4 regions of the Formivibrio sp. oc-25 genome follow, and region 4 is predicted to be linked to each of the others. Evidence: predicted binding sites of a transcription regulator. Region 4 holds the regulator's gene; each other region holds the start of a gene.
The links. The regulator sigma-54, encoded in region 4, starts transcription at its own class of promoters, with help from an activator protein. The targets are predictions, from matches to a motif close to CTGGCACGCTTCATGCTT.
Positions count from the first base shown of each region.

Region 1 (4,701 bases), on a different contig from region 4:
TCTGGCCGTCGTACCAAACCAGAGCGGACCAGTCGTTGACCGAAGCGGTCTTGGCGTTGCGCAGGGTGGTGGCAGCAACCTTGAAGTTCGGGAATGCCTTGACAGCAGTCTCGATCATCTTCTTGAAGCCTTCGGTTTCGATGTTGGTCAGGTGCTCGTCGGCGCCTTCAACTTCGAAGCCCAGGCAGGCGGTGAAGTCTTCTTCGTTGCCGATCATCACGTCGCAGTACTTGGCGATTTCGCGGTTGATCTTCTGTGCGCCTTCCTTGCCACCTTGGCTCTTCCAGAGCGATGCGCGGTAGTTCAGGTCATAGGCAACAACAGTGCCGTACTTCTGGGCCACTTCAACGGCTTCCAGAACGGCTTCCGCGGTGTTGGATGCCAGGGCAGCAAAGATGCCGCCGGTCTGGAACCAGCGAACGCCTTCTTCACCGAACAGCTTTTCCCAGTTCACTTCACCCGGACGGATTTGCGAAGCAGCGGAGTGGCCACGGTCAGAGCAGCCCAGAGCCGGACGCGGACCAAAGCCCTTTTCGGTGAAGTTCAGACCAACGCGGGTGTTGCGGCCCAGGCCGTCGAAATCGCGCCAGATCACGTGGGACATGTCCACGCCGCCTTGCATGATGAAGTCTTCAACCAGCCAGCCCAGATCGTTCTTCGGCAGGGCGGTTACCACTGCAGCACGCTTGCCCCAGCACTTGCGCATGGCGCGAGCCACGTTGTACTCGCCGCCGCCTTCCCAAACCTGGAATTGACGGGAGTTACGCACGCGGCCAAAGCCCGGGTCGAAACGCAACATCACTTCACCGAAGGATACGCAGTCCCATTTGGTTTCAGCAGCGGATTTGATCTTCAATTCAGCCATTTTCAGATTTCCCTTTATCGATGGAAACAATGAACGAAGGGCCGCACCGGCAAAACTGCCGGAACGGCCCGGTACGACGTGTATTCTATTACTTCTTGGCGGCCAGTTCAGCCTTGATCTTGTTCACCAGTTCGATGGTTTCGCGAACCTTCTTCTCGATACCGGCGTAATCCTTGGCTTTCAGGAGTTCCTTGGTGATCAGGTTGGAGCCGATACCGCAAGCAACGATGCCAGCGCCAAACCACTTGCGCAGGGATTCTTCGGTCGGCTCAACACCGCCGGTGGGCATAATGCGGGTCCACGGCATCGGGCCCATTACAGCCTTGACGAAGTCCGGGCCGCCTACGGAAGAACCCGGGAATACCTTGACGATCTCGCAACCGAGTTCCTGTGCATCACCGATTTCGGTGGCGGAACCGCAGCCCGGGCTGTACGGAATACCGCGACGGTTACAAACCTTGCCCACTTCGGCATTCAGCAACGGGCCAACAATGAACTTGGCGCCATTGGCGATATAGATGCCAGCAGTCGGGGCATCAACGATGGAACCCACACCCATGATCACGGAAGGATCAGCCTTGTCGAAGTAACGGGTCACTTCGAGGAAGGTGTAGGCAGCGTAATCGCCGCGGTTGGTGAATTCAATGCACTTGGCGCCACCGTTGGCACAGGCCTGGATCACGTTCTTGCACACTTCGACATCCGGATCATAAAACACCGGAATGATCGACTGTTCCATCATCGCGGCCAGAACGGCCATACGGTCTTTTGCTGCCATTGCAAAGTCTCCTGAAAGTAATAAAACAACACGCACGAGTACGAAATTGAAATTCCAACTACATATTTTCGCGCAACAAGCTGGTGCAAATCAAGGCATATGCACAGCCGTAAGTCGGGCTGCATTGAACCATGCAGGTTTGCGCATGCTGTTGATGTGCATCAAGCCAAGGCATGTAGTAAAACAACAAAAACTACATGACTACATTTTGGGAGGAAGGCACCTTAATGGTTCATGGTGGAATTGTACGCACCGATACGGATCACGTGCAGGGGCAAAAACAAGGCGGTAGAGCACAAAATCGGATCGGTCAGGCAAGTCTTGTTGAATAAAAATGTTTGTAATCATGTGATTATTTAAATCGGGCACGACGCTTGCTTTCGGTGCGTCACTGTTTTCATGCACCAACATACCTCAAAGTAACGGAGACCCCTGTGGAGCAACTCAAACTCGCCAACGATACGCTCTTCATATTGCTTGGCGCCATCATGATTCTGGCGATGCACGCCGGCTTTGCCTTCCTTGAGCTGGGCACCGTGCGCAAGAAAAATCAGGTCAATGCCCTGGTCAAGATCCTGACTGATTTTGCCGTATCCGCCATTGCCTACTTTTTCATCGGCTATGGCATCGCCTACGGTGTGCACTTTTTTGGACCCGCCACGGAGCTTGCCCAGAAAAGTGGCTACGATCTGGTCAAGTTCTTTTTCCTGCTGACCTTTGCCGCGGCCATCCCGGCCATCGTGTCTGGCGGTATTGCAGAACGTGCCAAATTTCATCCGCAATCTGCGGCGACCTTCCTGCTGGTCGGTCTGGTCTATCCCTTTTTCGAGGGCATGATCTGGAATAACAACTTCGGCGTACAAGAGTGGTTCAAAGCGGAACTTGGCGCCAACTTCCACGATTTCGCCGGTTCGGTAGTGGTGCATGCTGTGGGCGGCTGGATTGGTCTGGCTGCCGTACTGTTGCTGGGTGCACGACGTGGTCGCTATAACAAGCAGGGCCAGGTATCCGCCCATCCGCCATCATCCATTCCTTTTCTCGCACTGGGTGCCTGGATTCTGATCGTGGGCTGGTTTGGCTTTAACGTGATGAGTGCGCAAAAGCTGGAAGGTATCTCGGGTCTGGTTGCCATGAACTCGCTGATGGCCATGGCTGGCGGCACGCTGGTCGCGATGAAACTGGGCAAGAACGACCCCGGCTTTATCCACAATGGCCCGCTGGCTGGTCTAGTCGCGGTCTGTGCTGGCTCGGATATCATGCACCCGATTGGCGCATTGGTAGTCGGCTGTGTGGCTGGCGCGCTGTTTGTGTGGCTGTTCACCATCACGCAAAACAAGTGGAAGATCGACGATGTGCTGGGTGTCTGGCCGTTGCATGGCCTGTGCGGCGCATGGGGCGGCATTGCCGCCGGCATCTTCGGCTTGCCAGCACTCGGCGGGCTGGGAGGCGTTACCTTCTCAGCCCAGCTCGTTGGCACCTTGATGGGCATTGCCATTGCATTCTCGGGTGGCCTGATCGTGTACGGCCTGCTCAAGAAGACCATCGGCATCCGCCTGGATGACGAAGAGGAATTTAACGGTGCCGACTTGTCTATCCACAAGATCACCGCCACGCCGGAGCGTGAGACCAACTGGTAACCGGTGTGATAACTAGAAATAAAGTCTGTCGGGCTGAATCAAAGTCTGTCGGGCTTTTTTGAAACTGCACCAGAATAACAAAGGCCCACGGGAAATCCTGTGGGCCTTTTCTCTATCGTCAGCCACGGATACCGTACGGTTTCGATAACGTGGGAAGTACCGCAATACATATCAGCAAGCCTTCATGCATGCCTTGGTTCGACTTGAAGATAATTGCGATGCGCTTGGCTCAACAGACGTCTTGCTATGTTGTAGCAATAAAGGCTTCGATTGAAGCTAAAGGAGCTTCATGTGTTGATGGATATCCTATTTGGTGTTTATCGCCAGAGGGTTCTGAGCTTGTTGCTGCTCAATCCTGAACATGACTACCATGTCCGGGAATTGGCCAGGATTACGGGCACGACTGCCGGGACGCTGCACAAGGAACTCACCAAGCTCGCGGGGATAGGGCTCCTGCTACGCAAGGAGCAGGGCAATCAGGTTCGTTATCAGGCAAATCGAGACTGCCCTGTGTTTACTGAACTGGCCGGACTATTTCGCAAGACTACCGGTATTGTCGGGGGGGCTGGCTGATGCGTTGCTACCTCTCAAACCGCAATTCGCCCTGATATTTGGATCCGTAGCGCGTGGCGAAGAATCGGCCGGCAGCGATGTTGATTTGTTGCTGATTGGCGAGTTGGGTTTTGCTGAGGTTGTGAAGGCGCTTTACCCAGCACAAACAACCTTGCAACGCGAGATCAATCCGGTCATTTATACCCCAGCAGAACTTGCCCAGCGTTTCCGGGCAGGTGATCCATTTATTCGAGAAATGCTGGCCAAACCCAAGCTGTTCATAACAGGGGCAGAAGATGACCTTGGAAAACTTATTGGCGATTCACAAGCTGCATCGCTTTGAGGCCGGCCCCGCAGGCATCCAGAAACTATTGGCGGCAGCCGAACGTAATCTGGCCGATGCGGGGATCGCTGCGCTGAGTTCCGAAAACCGTTTCGATGCGGCCTACAAAGCCATCATGCAGTGCGCGATGATCGCTCTCTGGGCTAATGGTTACCGCACCGCCACCCGGAATTTCTGGTGCAATAAGAATCTAGGCGGCCATCTCGCTCAAGCCCTTGCTGGGTTTCTTGCAGTGGCGACATGGCCGGCTGGTTAATTCAGGCCAAATTGTGCCTTGAGTTCGCGTAGATAGCGGCGACTGACCGGGACTTTGTGTCCGCAGCGGGTGACAATTTCCGCCAGGCCATTTTCGACCAGGCGGATTTCATTGATATGGTCGAGATTGACCAGATACTGCCGGTGGCAGCGAATCAGTGGCGTGCGGTCTTCGATCGTGCGTAACGTCAGCTCGGTAAAACGGTCTTCCCCATCACTGGAGACAACATACACCCCGCTGAGCCGGGATAGGGCGTACTCAATTTCATCC
Region 1 is NZ_JBVVOL010000017.1:27,175-31,875, forward strand. Features, by position in the region: gene AC0KVQ_RS11735 (sugar kinase) at 1-865, opposite strand, end outside; gene AC0KVQ_RS11740 (bifunctional 4-hydroxy-2-oxoglutarate aldolase/2-dehydro-3-deoxy-phosphogluconate aldolase) at 954-1,643, opposite strand; gene AC0KVQ_RS11745 (ammonium transporter) at 2,078-3,280, shown strand; gene AC0KVQ_RS11750 (winged helix-turn-helix domain-containing protein) at 3,578-3,853, shown strand; gene AC0KVQ_RS11755 (nucleotidyltransferase domain-containing protein) at 3,834-4,175, shown strand; gene AC0KVQ_RS11760 (hypothetical protein) at 4,129-4,431, shown strand; gene btsR (two-component system response regulator BtsR) at 4,428-4,701, opposite strand, start outside.
Region 1: AC0KVQ_RS11745 (ammonium transporter) is a predicted target of sigma-54. The motif match lies at 2,006-2,023, and genes of this name have one in related genera.

Region 2 (4,701 bases), on a different contig from region 4:
TCCGGCTACCCAGGAAGCAGTTGCCCGGTTGGGTGGCGGAGATATACAGCGTGCAGGTGCATTGCTGGAACGTATGATCACCCAGCAGGCTTACCAGATTTCCTTCAATGAAATCTGTCATGGTCTCGGCCTGCTGTTCCTTTCCCTGATTCTGGTGCTGTGGCTGGCACGGCCGCCATTTCACAAGGCCGCCAAGGCACAGACCGCTGGTGCGCATTGATGGTGGGGTGAGAGCCTGTTCAACCTGCAGTGATGCGATTCACAGCCTGCCCGGCAGCAAATCCCTATAGTGGGGCCATCGTGTTACGAACCCTGAGAGGGAATGCCATGAGCAAGACAGGAATTTCGATTGTGCTGGCGGGCTTGTTGTTGAGCAGCCAGGTATTTGCAGGTGGGCGTCATCATGATGATGACGATGACTATCACCGTTACCGGCATGCGCCGCGTGCCAAGCACGTGGTTGTGCATCATGTCTATGAAGAGCCACGAGTGGTTTATCGCGATCGCGTCGTTTACCAGGATCGCCCGGTGTATGTGGAGCCGAGCGTGCACTATGCGCCGCCTCCACCGCCTGCCCAGGTTTATGTTGCACCGGGCGGAGATCGCCTGGTCGGACAGTTGGTCGGCGCGGTGGCCGGTGGCGTGCTGGGCAATCAGGTCGGCAAGGGCAGTGGCCGTGTTGTTGCTACAGCCGCTGGTGCGGTGATTGGTAGTGTCATCGGCGGAAATATGACTGCACGCTGATTGTTTCCACGAAACAACAACGCCCGGTTATCCCGGGCGTTGTTTTATGGGTACGGCCGAGTATTACAGGCCCAGACGATTCTTCCAGCGGGCAATCGCGGCCTTGACCTGCTCGGGTGCGGTGCCGCCAATATGGTTGCGGCTGGCCAGTGAGCCTTCCGGTGTCAGCACCTCCATCACATCAGCGGTGATCAGCGGCGAGAACGTGGCCAGTTCGACAACCTGCAACTCTGCCAGATCCTTCTTGTTTTCCTCGGCGTAGCGCACCGCGCGGGCAACCACTTCGTGCGCATCACGGAAGGGCAAGCCCTTCTTGACCAGGTAATCAGCCAGGTCGGTGGCGGTGGCGAAGCCCTGGCGCACGGCTTTGGCCATGGCGTCGGGCTTCACGGTCACACCGCGCATCATGTCGGCGTAGATGCGCAGCGTATCGGTCAGCGTGTCGACGGTGTCGAACAGCGGTTCCTTGTCTTCCTGATTATCCTTGTTATAAGCCAGCGGCTGGCCTTTCATCAGGGTCAGCAGGCCGACCAGATGGCCATTGACGCGGCCGGTCTTGCCGCGCACCAGTTCGGGCACGTCCGGGTTTTTCTTCTGCGGCATGATCGAGCTGCCGGTGCAGAAACGGTCGGCAATATCGATGAAGCCAAAGCGCGGGCTCATCCACAGGATCAGTTCTTCCGACAGTCGCGACAGGTGTGTCATGGTCAGCGCGCTGGCGGCTGTGAATTCGATGGCGAAATCGCGATCAGATACCGCATCCAGCGAGTTTTCACATACGCCTTCAAAACCCAGCAACTGGGCAGTCAGCTCGCGGTCGATCGGGTAGGTGGTGCCGGCCAGTGCTGCGGCACCCAGCGGCAGGCGGTTGACGCGCTTGCGTGCATCGACAAAACGCTCGGCATCGCGCCCGAGCATTTCCACGTAGGCCAGCATGTGGTGGCCAAACGTGACCGGCTGTGCGACCTGCAGATGGGTAAAACCAGGCATCACTGTGGCGACATGTTTTTGCGCCAGTTCCAGAAGGCTCTTCTGTACTTCGCTGATCAGGCCGCCGATATCATCGATGGCGCCGCGCAGATAGAGGCGGATATCGGTTGCGACCTGATCGTTGCGGCTGCGGCCGGTGTGCAGGCGCTTGCCGGCATCGCCGATCTTCTCAGTAAGCCGGCGTTCAATATTCATGTGTACGTCTTCGAGGTCGATGCTCCAGTCGAAGTTGCCGGCCCGGATATCCTGCAGGATGTCTGCCATGCCGGATTGGATCGCGGCCAGATCTTCATTGGACAGAACACCGACCTTGTTGAGCATGGCGGCATGGGCCAGTGAGCCCTGGATATCGACTTCGGCCATGCGCTTGTCGAAGGTGACCGATGCCGTGTAGCGCTTGACGAGCTCGCTCACCGGCTCGTTGAAGCGACCGGACCAAGTCTTGTTGCTGGTTTCCATGGGCAGATCCTGCATGTGCTGAGAGAAATCTGCGGATTATACGCAGCTGAAACGCGCTCTGCATCAAGGCGCTGTCAGGTGGTCGCCGCAGGCAGGGTTGGGGCCGTTTGCATGCACCAGACATTTTTGTGCACCAATCTGGAATTCTGTCTCGGTGCACCAGAATTGCATGTGCTAATTTGGTGCATGGGCTGTGCCGATTCTGTCGATACCGACGATATTTGGCTGTTTTTCTGATTGGCACACTTTGTGCTGTCGTGAAGTGCGTGTTTGTTATCCATCTCAGCGAAGGAGTCTTCCATGAAATTCGTAACCGCGATCATCAAGCCATTCAAGCTGGATGAAGTCCGCGAAGCGCTATCGGCAGTGGGTGTGCATGGCTTGACCGTAACTGAAGTAAAGGGTTTTGGTCGTCAGAAAGGTCATACCGAACTGTATCGTGGCGCCGAGTATGTCGTTGATTTTCTGCCCAAGGTAAAGGTGGAAGTCGCGATCACCGACGATCAGCTCGAATCGACGATTGAAGCCATCGAAAAGGCCGCCAATACCGGCAAGATCGGGGATGGCAAGATCTTCGTGACCAGTCTTGAGCATGTGATCCGCATCCGTACCGGTGAAACCGGCGACGCGGCCATCTGACAATAAAAAAACAAAGGGGAATTTCAAGATGAAAAAATTATTTGCGATGCTCGCGCTGTTCGGCGCGATGACACTGGGTTCGCCCAGTTTTGCAGATGATGCTTCTGATGTCGCCAGCGCACCTGTAGCCGAGGCATCTGCTGCCGCGCCGGTTGCTGATGCCGCCTCCGCAGCGGAAGCTGCACCGGCAGCCGATGCTTCCGCACCAGCTGCTGCGGAAGGTCCGGCTGCACCGGCCCTTGTCAAGGCCGATACCATCAATTCCGGTGATACCGCCTGGATGATCGTGGCAACTGCATTGGTGCTGTTCATGACCATCCCAGGTCTGGCACTGTTCTACGGCGGTATGACACGCAAGAAAAACGTGCTTTCTACCCTGATGCAGTCTTTTGCCATCACCGGTTTGGCCAGCATTATCTGGGTGGTGATCGGCTACTCCCTGGCCTTTACCCCGGGTAACGGTTTCCTGGGTGGCTTCTCGCGCATCATGATGGACGGCATCGCTTTCATGAAAGAGGATGGCATGCTGACCGTATCGCACGTGGCCGGCACGATTCCTGAATCGGTGTTTGCCCTGTTCCAGATGACGTTTGCCATCATCACCCCGGCCCTGATCACCGGTGCCTTCGCCGAGCGCATGAAGTTCTCCTCAATGCTGGCTTTCATGACCATCTGGCTCTTGGTGGTGTATGTACCGATTGCCCACATGGTATGGGAGCCTACCGGCTGGATGTTTGCCGATGGCGTGCTGGATTTTGCCGGTGGTACGGTTGTTCACATCAACGCCGGTGTGGCTGGTCTGGTGTGCTGTCTGGTGATGGGCAAGCGTATCGGTTATGGCCGTGAAGCCATGATGCCGCACAACCTGGTGCTGACACTGGTGGGTGCCTCGATGCTGTGGGTGGGCTGGTTTGGTTTCAACGCCGGTTCCGCCGTGGCTGCTGATGGCCGTGCCGGTATGGCCATGCTGGTGACGCACGTTGCCACCGCTGCCGCTGCTCTGGCCTGGATGTTTGCCGAGTGGATCACCAAGGGCAAGCCTTCCGTGCTGGGTATCGCTTCCGGTGCTGTTGCTGGTCTGGTTGCCATTACCCCGGCTGCCGGTTTCGTGGGTGTTTCCGGCTCGCTGATGATCGGTATCATCTCCGGCGTGGTTTGCTACTGGTCTGCCGTTTACCTCAAGCACATGCTGGGTTACGACGATTCGCTGGATGCCTTCGGCGTACACGGCGTGGGCGGTTTCCTCGGTGCCATCCTGACAGGTGTCTTTGCCGTGAAGGGTATCGGCGGTGCTGAAGGCGACGTGCTGCTGCAGCTCAAGGGTGCCTTGTTCACCGTTGTTTACTCTGGTGTACTGACCTTCATCATCCTGAAAGTGGTTGATGCCGTACTTGGCCTGCGTGTTCCGGAAGAAGAAGAACGCGAAGGTCTGGATGTTACCCAACACGGCGAACGTGTCGAGTAATTGTCAAAGTAGTAAAAGTTGTAAACGAAATGCCCGGCCGTCAGGTCGGGCATTTTGGTTTGAGACAAACTCCACTTGCAAAGCAAGGTATCCCCTCAAGGAGGGGACGGAAGGGGGGGATAAACGAAAAGGCTGCAAAATCAAGTCATGGCATGATCAGGCCCGGCTTTGCCGGGACTCGAAAAAGCATGCTTGCCACGCAGTCTGCAGCCTAGAAGTGCCCGGCCCTCAGGTCGGGCATTTTTGTTTCATTTGGAGTTTGCGCCACTGATCAGGAACATTTGCACTTGATGGCTGTCGCAAGCTTTGTGTTCTAGATTGATAATTCATATCACTCTCACCTGATTGCCAGGAGCTTGCCATGGAACAGAAATACATCAAGCTTTACGACGAATACACCCACT
Region 2 is NZ_JBVVOL010000002.1:208,001-212,701, forward strand. Features, by position in the region: gene AC0KVQ_RS02430 (DHA2 family efflux MFS transporter permease subunit) at 1-220, shown strand, start outside; gene AC0KVQ_RS02435 (glycine zipper 2TM domain-containing protein) at 328-744, shown strand; gene argH (argininosuccinate lyase) at 808-2,193, opposite strand; gene glnK (P-II family nitrogen regulator) at 2,494-2,832, shown strand; gene AC0KVQ_RS02450 (ammonium transporter) at 2,861-4,297, shown strand; gene AC0KVQ_RS02455 (dienelactone hydrolase family protein) at 4,659-4,701, shown strand, end outside.
Region 2: glnK (P-II family nitrogen regulator) is a predicted target of sigma-54. The motif match lies at 2,431-2,448, and genes of this name have one in related genera.

Region 3 (4,701 bases), on a different contig from region 4:
GTGGCCTCATGCAGCCGAGCCCATTCATGTTCGACATAGCCGGGCATGCCCGGCTTGAGGTATTTGTAAAATACAGAGCGAACATCCTTGGCCTTGCCAATCTCGACGATATAGCGGGCAAAGTGCGCACGGCTGATCATTTCCGGATTTTCGGCATATTTGCGCGCGCCTTCCAGCGCATTCGGGATGCCGGCTTCCGCCAGCGAGGCGGCCATGCGCTCGGCCCTCTCCCACCGACCGGATCGCACCGACGCCAGGCCGGATTGCAGCTGGACATTGTCCGGATCAAAGCCGAGCCCCACGACATGCAGATTGTACTTGCCCCAGCTGACCGAAATTTCGACGCCGGTCACAAAGCCCATGCCAAGCTGCTGGGCTTCATCCGCGGCATCAGGCAGGCCGCTCAGATCATCATGATCGGTCAGGGCAAACAATTGGCAGCCGCGCGAGTGCGCCAGACGCACCAGTTCGCGCGGCGGCAACAGGCCATCGGACACGTTCGAGTGGCTGTGCAGATCTACCAGTATCATTTCTTTTCCATATGGCGGATCTTGAACACCAGCACCGCACCTGCCAGGATCAGTGTCACCAGATTGGGCAAAACCAGCGGCCAGGCGTGCGTCCACAAGGCATACACCAGCCACATGAACACGCCAAATACAAACAGTGCATACATGCCCAGGGAAATATCATTGACCGAGCGCGTTTTCCATACGCGGATCACCTGCGGCAAAAAGGAAATCGTGGTGCAGAAACCGGCCAGATGCCCGATGTAATCCGGATCGATCATGCCGGGAACACTCCGGTGGAAAGATAGCGATCGCCACGATCACACACGATGGAGACGATCACGGCATTTTCCACTTCCGCAGACAGGCGCAAGGCCGCGCACAAGGCGCCCCCCGACGAAATGCCGGCAAAGATGCCTTCCTCGCGCGCCAGGCGCCGCGTGGTTTCTTCAGCCTCGGCCTGAGTAACTTCCAGGATGCGGTCGATCTTGGAAAAATCGCAGATCGACGGTACGTACTCGGCCGGCCATTTGCGAATGCCGGGAATTTGCGCACCATCGCACGGCTGTACCCCGACGATCTGGATATTTGAATTCTGCTGCTTGAGGTAACGCCCCGTCCCCATGATGGTACCGGTGGTGCCCATGCTGGAAACAAAATGCGTGATGGTGCCGGCGGTATCGCGCCAGATTTCCTGGCCGGTTGCCTCGTAATGCGCCAGCGGGTTATCAGGATTGGCGAACTGATCGAGGATCATGCCCTGCCCGGCTGCAGCCATGGCATCGGCCTGATCACGCGCGGCTTCCATGCTCTCGGTCAGGATCACTTCGGCGCCATAGGCTTTCATGGTCTGGATGCGTTCAACGCTGGCATTCTTCGGCATCAACAACACCATGCGATAACCCATCATCGCGGCAGCCATCGCCAGCGCAATGCCGGTATTGCCGGAGGTCGCCTCGATCAGTGTATCGCCGGGTTTGATGTCGCCGCGTTGCTGTGCGTGCCGGATCATGGAAAAAGCCGGCCTATCCTTGACCGACCCTGCCGGATTATTGCCTTCCAGCTTGACCAGAACCACGTTGGAGGTCTGGCCGGGCATGTGTTTCAGGCGCACGAGTGGCGTATTGCCGATGAAATCTTCCAGGTATTTGAACATGAATGCCGTTCCTTGCTGACCGCCTATTATACGGCGTCGAGCCCGGCTTGCCCCGTACAACTTTAACCTGGCAAAACCCGCATCTGGATTTTCCGGCAACACATCCACTCCATCAGCACGCTTTTTGCTGCTACCAAGCCATCAATGCACGTCAAACCGAGTCACCTGACGCACCAGTCATGAATCTTGCTCATCAATTATGTTATTAGTATACTAGTTATGGAGTGATTACCTGAGTGTTGTGAGAATGCGCAAAAGAAATGCAATGCAATATCCAAGATGTTTGATATTTGCATAAGAGAAGGCTACTCATCTGTGTCATAAACTAGCCCTCAAATAAATTGAGCTTCTTCCGTGACCAAACCAACCCATCTACCCACCATGCTCAATCCCAAGCAAGGAGCCAGTGAATGAACCGGTATGTAAGTGTTGACGCCAACAAGTGCATAGGTTGTCGTACCTGTGAAATTGCCTGTGCCATGGCGCATAAAGACGGTTCTGAAGCACTGACTTCGGAAAACTTTTTGCCACGTCTTACCGTGGTCCGGCGCGGCGCCATCACGGCACCGCTGCTTTGTCGTCATTGCGACGATGCGCCTTGTGCCAAGGCGTGTCCGGCCCATGTCATCAGCCACGTGGATGGCACGATCCGCATCGATGAATCGCGCTGCCTGGGTTGCAAGACCTGTGTGGCCGCCTGTCCGCATGAAGCCATCCAGATGATTCAGGTTCCTGCCGATTCGATGCCCGGCACGTTTGTGGCCCACCGCATGAAATCGGTAGCCCACAAGTGCGATCTCTGTCCGGAACAGGCCAACGGTCCGGCCTGTATTCCCGTCTGTCCCACCAAGGCATTGAAGCTGGTGGATCGCAATGAACTGGCAGCAGCATCGCGCAAGCGCTGAGGCGGATCAGGCTGGATATCTGGAAAGGTAAAGTGAAATGAAAAAAGTCATCACGGTGTGTCCGTACTGTGGCTCGGGCTGCAAAATCAATTTGCTGGTGAAGAACAATAAGGTTGTCGGTGCCGAAGCCGCCAACGGTGTGACCAACCAGGGTGAGCTGTGCCTGAAGGGCTATTACGGCTGGGATTTTCTGAACGACACCAAGATCCTGACCCCGCGTCTGAAAAAGCCCATGATCCGTCGCCAGCGTGGCGGTGAATTTGAAGCGGTCTCCTGGGATGAGGCCATCGCCTTTGCCAGTTCGCGCCTGCAGGCCATCAAGGATCAATACGGCCCGGATGCAATCATGCTGACGGGTTCCTCGCGCGGCACAGGCAACGAATCCAACTACATTGCGCAGAAATTCGCCCGTGCCGTGATCGGCACCAACAATATCGATTGCTGCGCGCGCGTCTGCCACGGCCCCTCGGTAGCGGGCTTGCAGGTGACACTGGGCAACGGCGCCATGAGCAACTCGATCGGCGAAATCGAAAACACCGACTGCATCCTGATCTTTGGCTACAACGCTGCCGATTCGCATCCGATCGTGGCACGCCGCATTCTGAAGGCCAAGGAAAAGGGCGCCAAGATCATCGTCTGCGACCCACGCATGATCGAGACCGCGCGTATTGCCGATCTCTACCTGCCACTCAAGAACGGCTCCAACATGGCCTTGGTCAACGCGTTTGCCAACGTGCTGATCACGGAAGGCCTCTACAACCAGGAATTTGTTGCCAGCCATTCCGAAGGCTTTGAGGAATACAAGGCGATGGTGGCGAAATACACGCCGGAATACACCGCCGAAATCACCGGACTGCCGCCGGAACAGGTACGCGCCGCGATGCGCATGTATGCCAGCGCGCCCAGCGCCACCATCATGTGGGGCATGGGGGTCACGCAATGGGGACAAGCGGTCGACGTGGTCAAGGGCCTGTCGAGCCTGGCCACCCTGACCGGCAACCTCGGTCGCCCGAACGTGGGCGTGGACCCGGTCCGCGGCCAGAACAATGTACAGGGGGCCTGCGACATGGGTGCCCTGCCCAATACGCTGCCCGGTTACTACAAGGTGACCGATGCCGAGGCCCGCGCCAGATTTGCCAAGGCCTGGGGTATTGCGGATTTGCCAGCGGAAATCGGCATCAGCCTGACCGACGTGCCGCACAAGATTCATGAGGGCAAGCTCAAGGCCTATTACATCTTTGGCGAAGACCCGCTGCAGACCGACCCGGATCTGGAATCGCTGCGCCGTGAGTTTGAAAAGCTCGAACTCATCATCGTGCAGGACATCTTCATGACCAAGACCGCGATGATGGCCGATGTGATCCTGCCGGCCACCTCGTGGGGTGAGCACGACAACGTGTTTACCGCCGCTGATCGTGGCTTTCAGCGTTGCTACAAGGCGGTCGACGCCAAGGGTGATGTCAAGGATGACTGGGAAATCCACAGCCTGATGGCGACTGCCATGGGTTACCCGATGCAGTACAACAACACCCAGGAAATCTGGGATGAACTGCGTGGGCTGTGCCACCTGTATACCGGCGCCACCTACGAGAAGATGGCCGATCTCGGTTATGTGCAGTGGCCATGTCCGACCGAAGATCACCCCGGCACGCCGTGGCTGTACGAAGGCAACAAGTTCGACACCCCGAGCGGCAAGGCGCAACTGTTCGCCGCAGAATGGCGCGCACCGCTGGAAAAGGTCGATGCTGACTATCCGCTCGGGTTGTGTACCGTACGCGAAGTGGGCCACTACTCCTGTCGTTCCATGAGTGGCAACTGCACTGCCCTGCAGACCTTGGCCGACGAACCGGGCTTTGTACAGGTCCACCCGGACGATGCCAAAAAATATGGTGTGAAGGATCAGGAACTGGTGTGGGTCGCTTCACGGCGCGGCAAGGTCATCACCCGCATCAATGTCAACGAGCGGGTCAACCAGGGGGCGGTGTACATGACCTACCAGTGGTGGATCGGCGCGTGCAATGAACTGACGGTGGATCATGTCGATCCGATCTCCAAGACACCGGAGTACAAGTACAGCGCAGTGAAGCTGGAAGCGATTGCCGATCAGTCGCAAGCTGAAACCTACGTCAAG
Region 3 is NZ_JBVVOL010000005.1:61,125-65,825, forward strand. Features, by position in the region: gene AC0KVQ_RS04830 (3',5'-nucleoside bisphosphate phosphatase) at 1-530, opposite strand, end outside; gene AC0KVQ_RS04835 (SemiSWEET transporter) at 527-790, opposite strand; gene cysM (cysteine synthase CysM) at 787-1,665, opposite strand; gene AC0KVQ_RS04845 (4Fe-4S dicluster domain-containing protein) at 2,076-2,570, shown strand; gene fdhF (formate dehydrogenase subunit alpha) at 2,608-4,701, shown strand, end outside.
Region 3: AC0KVQ_RS04845 (4Fe-4S dicluster domain-containing protein) is a predicted target of sigma-54. The motif match lies at 1,778-1,795, and genes of this name have one in related genera.

Region 4 (4,701 bases):
AAGCATCTGTACCAGCAATGTGGTGGTGGTGCAGGGGTCGATGACGATTCGCGCCGACAAGCTGGTGATCAGCCAGGATGCCGAGGGCAATCAGTTCGCGCAAGGTGAGGGCAAGCCGGTACGGTTTCGCCAAAAGCTCGACAAGAGCCCGGATTGGCTGGAAGCCGAATCACTCAGATTCGATTACGACGGCAAAAAGGGTTTCCTGCAGCTGTTCGACAAGGCGTGGGTACGCAAGAATCAGGATGTGGTGGTGGGCGACCATATCACTTATGACCTGAATTCCGAGCTGTATCAGGTCAAAAGCAATCCGGGCGGTCGTGTGAACATTACGATTACCCCGAAAAAGAAAGAAACGACAGACGGGAAGGCTGCGCAATGAGTGTGCTCAAGGCCGAACATCTGAGCAAAGCCTACCGCAAGCGTACCGTGGTGCGAGATGTCTCGCTGGAAATTGCCTGCGGCGAGGTTGTCGGCCTGTTGGGGCCCAATGGCGCGGGTAAGACCACCAGTTTCTACATGATTCTGGGGCTTGTGGCACTTGATGGCGGCAAGATCGAGCTCGATGGCGTGGATATCACCCGCCAGCCCATTCACAAGCGCGCCCGTTTGGGGTTGGGATACTTGCCGCAGGAAGCCTCGATCTTTCGCAAGATGACGGTCGCCGAGAATATTCGGGCAGTGCTGGAGTTGCAGGAGATCGAGCCGGAAGAAGTTGAAACGCGCCTGGATGATCTGTTGCACGACCTGCATATCGGACATCTGCGTGACAGCAACGCCTTGGCCCTATCGGGCGGCGAGCGCCGCCGTGCCGAAATAGCCCGTGCCCTGGCCGCCAGTCCGCGCTTCATCTTGCTGGATGAGCCATTTGCCGGTGTGGATCCGATTGCCGTGATGGATATCCAGCGCATCGTGCGCTTCCTGAAAGAGCGCGGGATTGGTGTGTTGATCACCGACCACAATGTTCGCGAAACACTTGGAATTTGCGATCGGGCTTACATTATTTCCAGCGGTGAAGTCATCGCGTCCGGCTCGCCGGATGATATTGTCAACAATGAAAGTGTGCGCAAGGTCTACCTTGGCGAACACTTCAGAATGTAAGCAGTAATGAAACAATCCCTGCAATTGCGCATTGCGCAGCAGCTCAATCTGACGCCACAACTGGCGCAATCGATCAAGTTGCTGCAACTCTCTACCCTTGATTTCCAGCAGGAAATCGAGCGCTTCCTCGCGGAAAACCCACTGCTCGAGCGAGAGGAGGGGGCGGCGGACAGGGAGCATGAATCCACCCAGAGCGATACGCCTGCTGCGGAATCCGAGCGCGAAGCGCCGGAAATGGAAGCGGGTGAGTTGCGCTGGGATGATGTGCGCAGCGGTAACAGTCGCAGTGATGATGACGAAAATGATCCTGCGCTCAATGTGGCACAAAGCCTGAGCTTGCGTGAACACCTGATTGCCCAGGCCGGCCTGTTGCCACTGGCGCCGCGCGAACGGGCTTTGCTTGAACTCCTGATCGATGCACTGGATGATGATGGCCTGCTGACGCAGCAGCTTGAGGAAATCCTGTCGCAGGTGCCGCTGGATGTACGCGAGGAAATGGAAATTGACGAGGACGATCTCGCCATTGCCTTGGCCTATCTGCAACAGCTTGAACCCATCGGCGTGGGTGCGCGCGATTTGTCCGAATGCCTGCGGTTGCAGTTGTTGCAGCAACCGCAAAGCCCAGCCAGGCAGTTGGCGCTTGATATCGTGCGCGATCATCTCGATTTATTGGCTGCGCGCGACTACACTAGAATCAAAAGGCAGCTGCAATGTGGTGATGAATGCCTGAGGGAGGCACAAACCTTGATCACGGGGCTCAACCCCCGTCCCGGTGCGGATTGGTCCGCAGACTCCCCGCGTTATGTCGTCCCTGATGTGATCGTTGATTGTTATCGTGGTGCCTGGCGCGTGCGGTTGAACGAGTCCGCGATGCCCAAGCTGCGAGTGAACGAGATGTATGCCCGTATCCTGCAACAGGAAAGCGGCGCAGGATTGGCGACACAGCTGCAGGAAGCTCGCTGGCTGCTCAAGAGTGTAGAACAGCGCGGGCAGACCATCCTGCGGGTGGGTCAGGCAATCGTAGAGCGGCAACGGGCTTTTTTTGAACATGGCGAAGAAGCAATGCGGCCGCTGGTGCTGCGCGATATCGCCGAACAGCTGGGCTTGCATGAATCAACGGTTTCGCGGGTGACGACCCAGAAGTTCATGCTCTCGCCGCGCGGTTTGCTGGAGTTCAAGTATTTCTTCGGCAGCCACGTTGAAACCGAAGCGGGCGGAGAGTGTTCGGCGACGGCAATCAAGGCGCTGATAAAGAAACTGGTCCAGAATGAAAACAAGAACAAGCCCCTGTCCGATGGGGCGATAGGTGAAGAACTCGCAAAGCAAGGGATCGTGATTGCGCGACGAACCGTTGCCAAATACCGGGAGGCATTGCTGATTCCTCCCGTCAACCAGCGCAAGAGCTTGTAAGTACAAGGCCTTGTCAGGCTTATCATAAGGAGACGTACCATGAACCTCAACATTAGCGGCCATCATGTGGAAGTAACCCCGGCGATCCGTGACTACGTCATTGCCAAGCTCGAACGCGTGACGCGTCACTTTGATAACGTCATCGATGTGGGCGTGATCATCTCCGTGGACAAGTTGCAGCAAAAAGTTGAGGCTACCGTGCATGTGCGCGGCAAGGATATTCATGTCGAGTCGATCGATGCGGACATGTATGCGGCCATTGATTTGCTGGCCGACAAGCTTGATCGCCAGATCGTCAAGCACAAGGAGAAAATCCAGAATCACCGTAATGAGAGCATGAAGCATCAAGAAGTTGCTGAATAATCCAGCAGCGGGCAAGGTACGGGAACGCCGCGAGTCGTTCCCGTTTTTCTTTGCGTTACAATATCTAACATTTGAACCTGATCCATTCCAGCCATGAGCCTGATCAACAAGATCCTCCCGTCCAGCAATATTTTCCTGGATTTGGAGGTCGGCAGTAAAAAACGCGTGTTCGAACACGTCGGCATTCTGTTTGAGAACAGCCACGGTATTGCGCGCAGCGTGATTTTCGACAGCCTGTTTGCCCGGGAAAAACTGGGCTCGACCGGTCTTGGTCAGGGTGTGGCCATTCCGCACGGGCGCATCAAGGGGCTGAAAGAGGCAACGGGCGCCTTTGTCCGGCTCAAGGAGCCGATTCCGTTCGATGCACCGGATGGCAAGCCGGTTTCGCTGATTTTTGTGATGTTGGCTCCGGCCAACGCCACGGATCTGCATCTGCAAATTCTCTCGGAACTGGCACAACTTTTTTCCGACAAACAGATGCGGGATCAATTGCTGGCTGTGAGTGATGCCGGTGAAGCATGGAAACTGATCTCCACGTGGGAACCTTATGCCGCAGATTACAGTTAGGCAGCTATTTATCGATAACGCCGAGAAGCTGCGGCTAACCTGGGTGGCGGGCCAATCCGGCGCCAACAACCTGCTCTCCAATGACGCATCAGAACAGAAACCGTTGCTGTCTCTGGTGGGCCATCTGAATTTTGTCCACCCCAATCGGATTCAGGTGCTCGGCGTGGCCGAGATCGCCTACCTGGCCGGCCTTTCGCCCGAGTCGCAACAGGAAGGGATGAACCGCCTGTTCGCTAACGACATGGCCGCCATGATCGTGGCCAATGGCCAGCAGGTGCCGGATGTTCTCAAGGATGCAGCGGAACGGCATCATGTACCGCTGCTGACCTCGCCGGAATTGTCGCCCTACCTGATGGAGGTTTTGCGCTTCTATCTTTCCAAGGCACTGGCGGTTTCCACCCATCTGCACGGCGTATTCCTGGATGTGCTGGAAATGGGCGTGCTGGTGACGGGCGAATCAGCCATGGGCAAGAGCGAGCTGGCGCTGGAATTGATCTCGCGGGGTCATGGTCTGGTTGCTGATGATGTGGTCGAGGTCTATCGCACCAATCCGGAAACGCTGGAAGGCCGTTGCCCGCCGATGCTGCGTGATTTTCTGGAAGTGCGGGGTATCGGGGTGCTCAATATTCGCTCGATTTTTGGCGAAACCGCAGTGCGTCCACGCAAGAATCTGCGTCTGATCATCCATCTGGCCAAGGCCAGCGGTGAAACCCTGGCACCGATCGATCGCCTGGAAATGCAGGCCGCAACCCAGGAAATTCTGGGCGTGCAGGTACGTAAACTGGTGATTCCGGTGGCTGCCGGCCGTAACCTCGCGGTGCTGGTGGAGGCTGCTGTACGTAACTATATCCTGCAACTACGTGGCATCGATTCGACGCGCGAGTTCATCGAGCGCCACCAGAAATTCATGGAAATGGGTGAATGAACACCGGGCAGCAGGTCGTGCTGGTTTCCGGGCTTTCCGGCGCCGGCAAGAGTGTGGCGCTGAAATCACTGGAAGATCTGGGTTATTACTGTCTCGATAACCTGCCTGCACCCTTGTTGACCCAGGCAGCCTCGCTACTGGATCGCGACGGTTATCCCAAGCTGGCTATCAGCGTTGATGCACGTAGTGCCCATAACTTGTCTTCCCTGCCGCAACAGATCGAAGTGCTGCGCTCAAGCGGACGTGACTTTCGTCTGTTGTATCTGGAAGCGCAGGACGAAACCCTGATCAGGCGTTATTCGGAAACCCGCCGCAGCCACCCGCTTTCTCAGGGC
Region 4 is NZ_JBVVOL010000011.1:14,508-19,208, forward strand. Features, by position in the region: gene lptA (lipopolysaccharide transport periplasmic protein LptA) at 1-382, shown strand, start outside; gene lptB (LPS export ABC transporter ATP-binding protein) at 379-1,101, shown strand; gene AC0KVQ_RS09215 (RNA polymerase factor sigma-54) at 1,108-2,511, shown strand; gene hpf (ribosome hibernation-promoting factor, HPF/YfiA family) at 2,551-2,874, shown strand; gene ptsN (PTS IIA-like nitrogen regulatory protein PtsN) at 2,968-3,441, shown strand; gene hprK (HPr(Ser) kinase/phosphatase) at 3,422-4,366, shown strand; gene rapZ (RNase adapter RapZ) at 4,363-4,701, shown strand, end outside.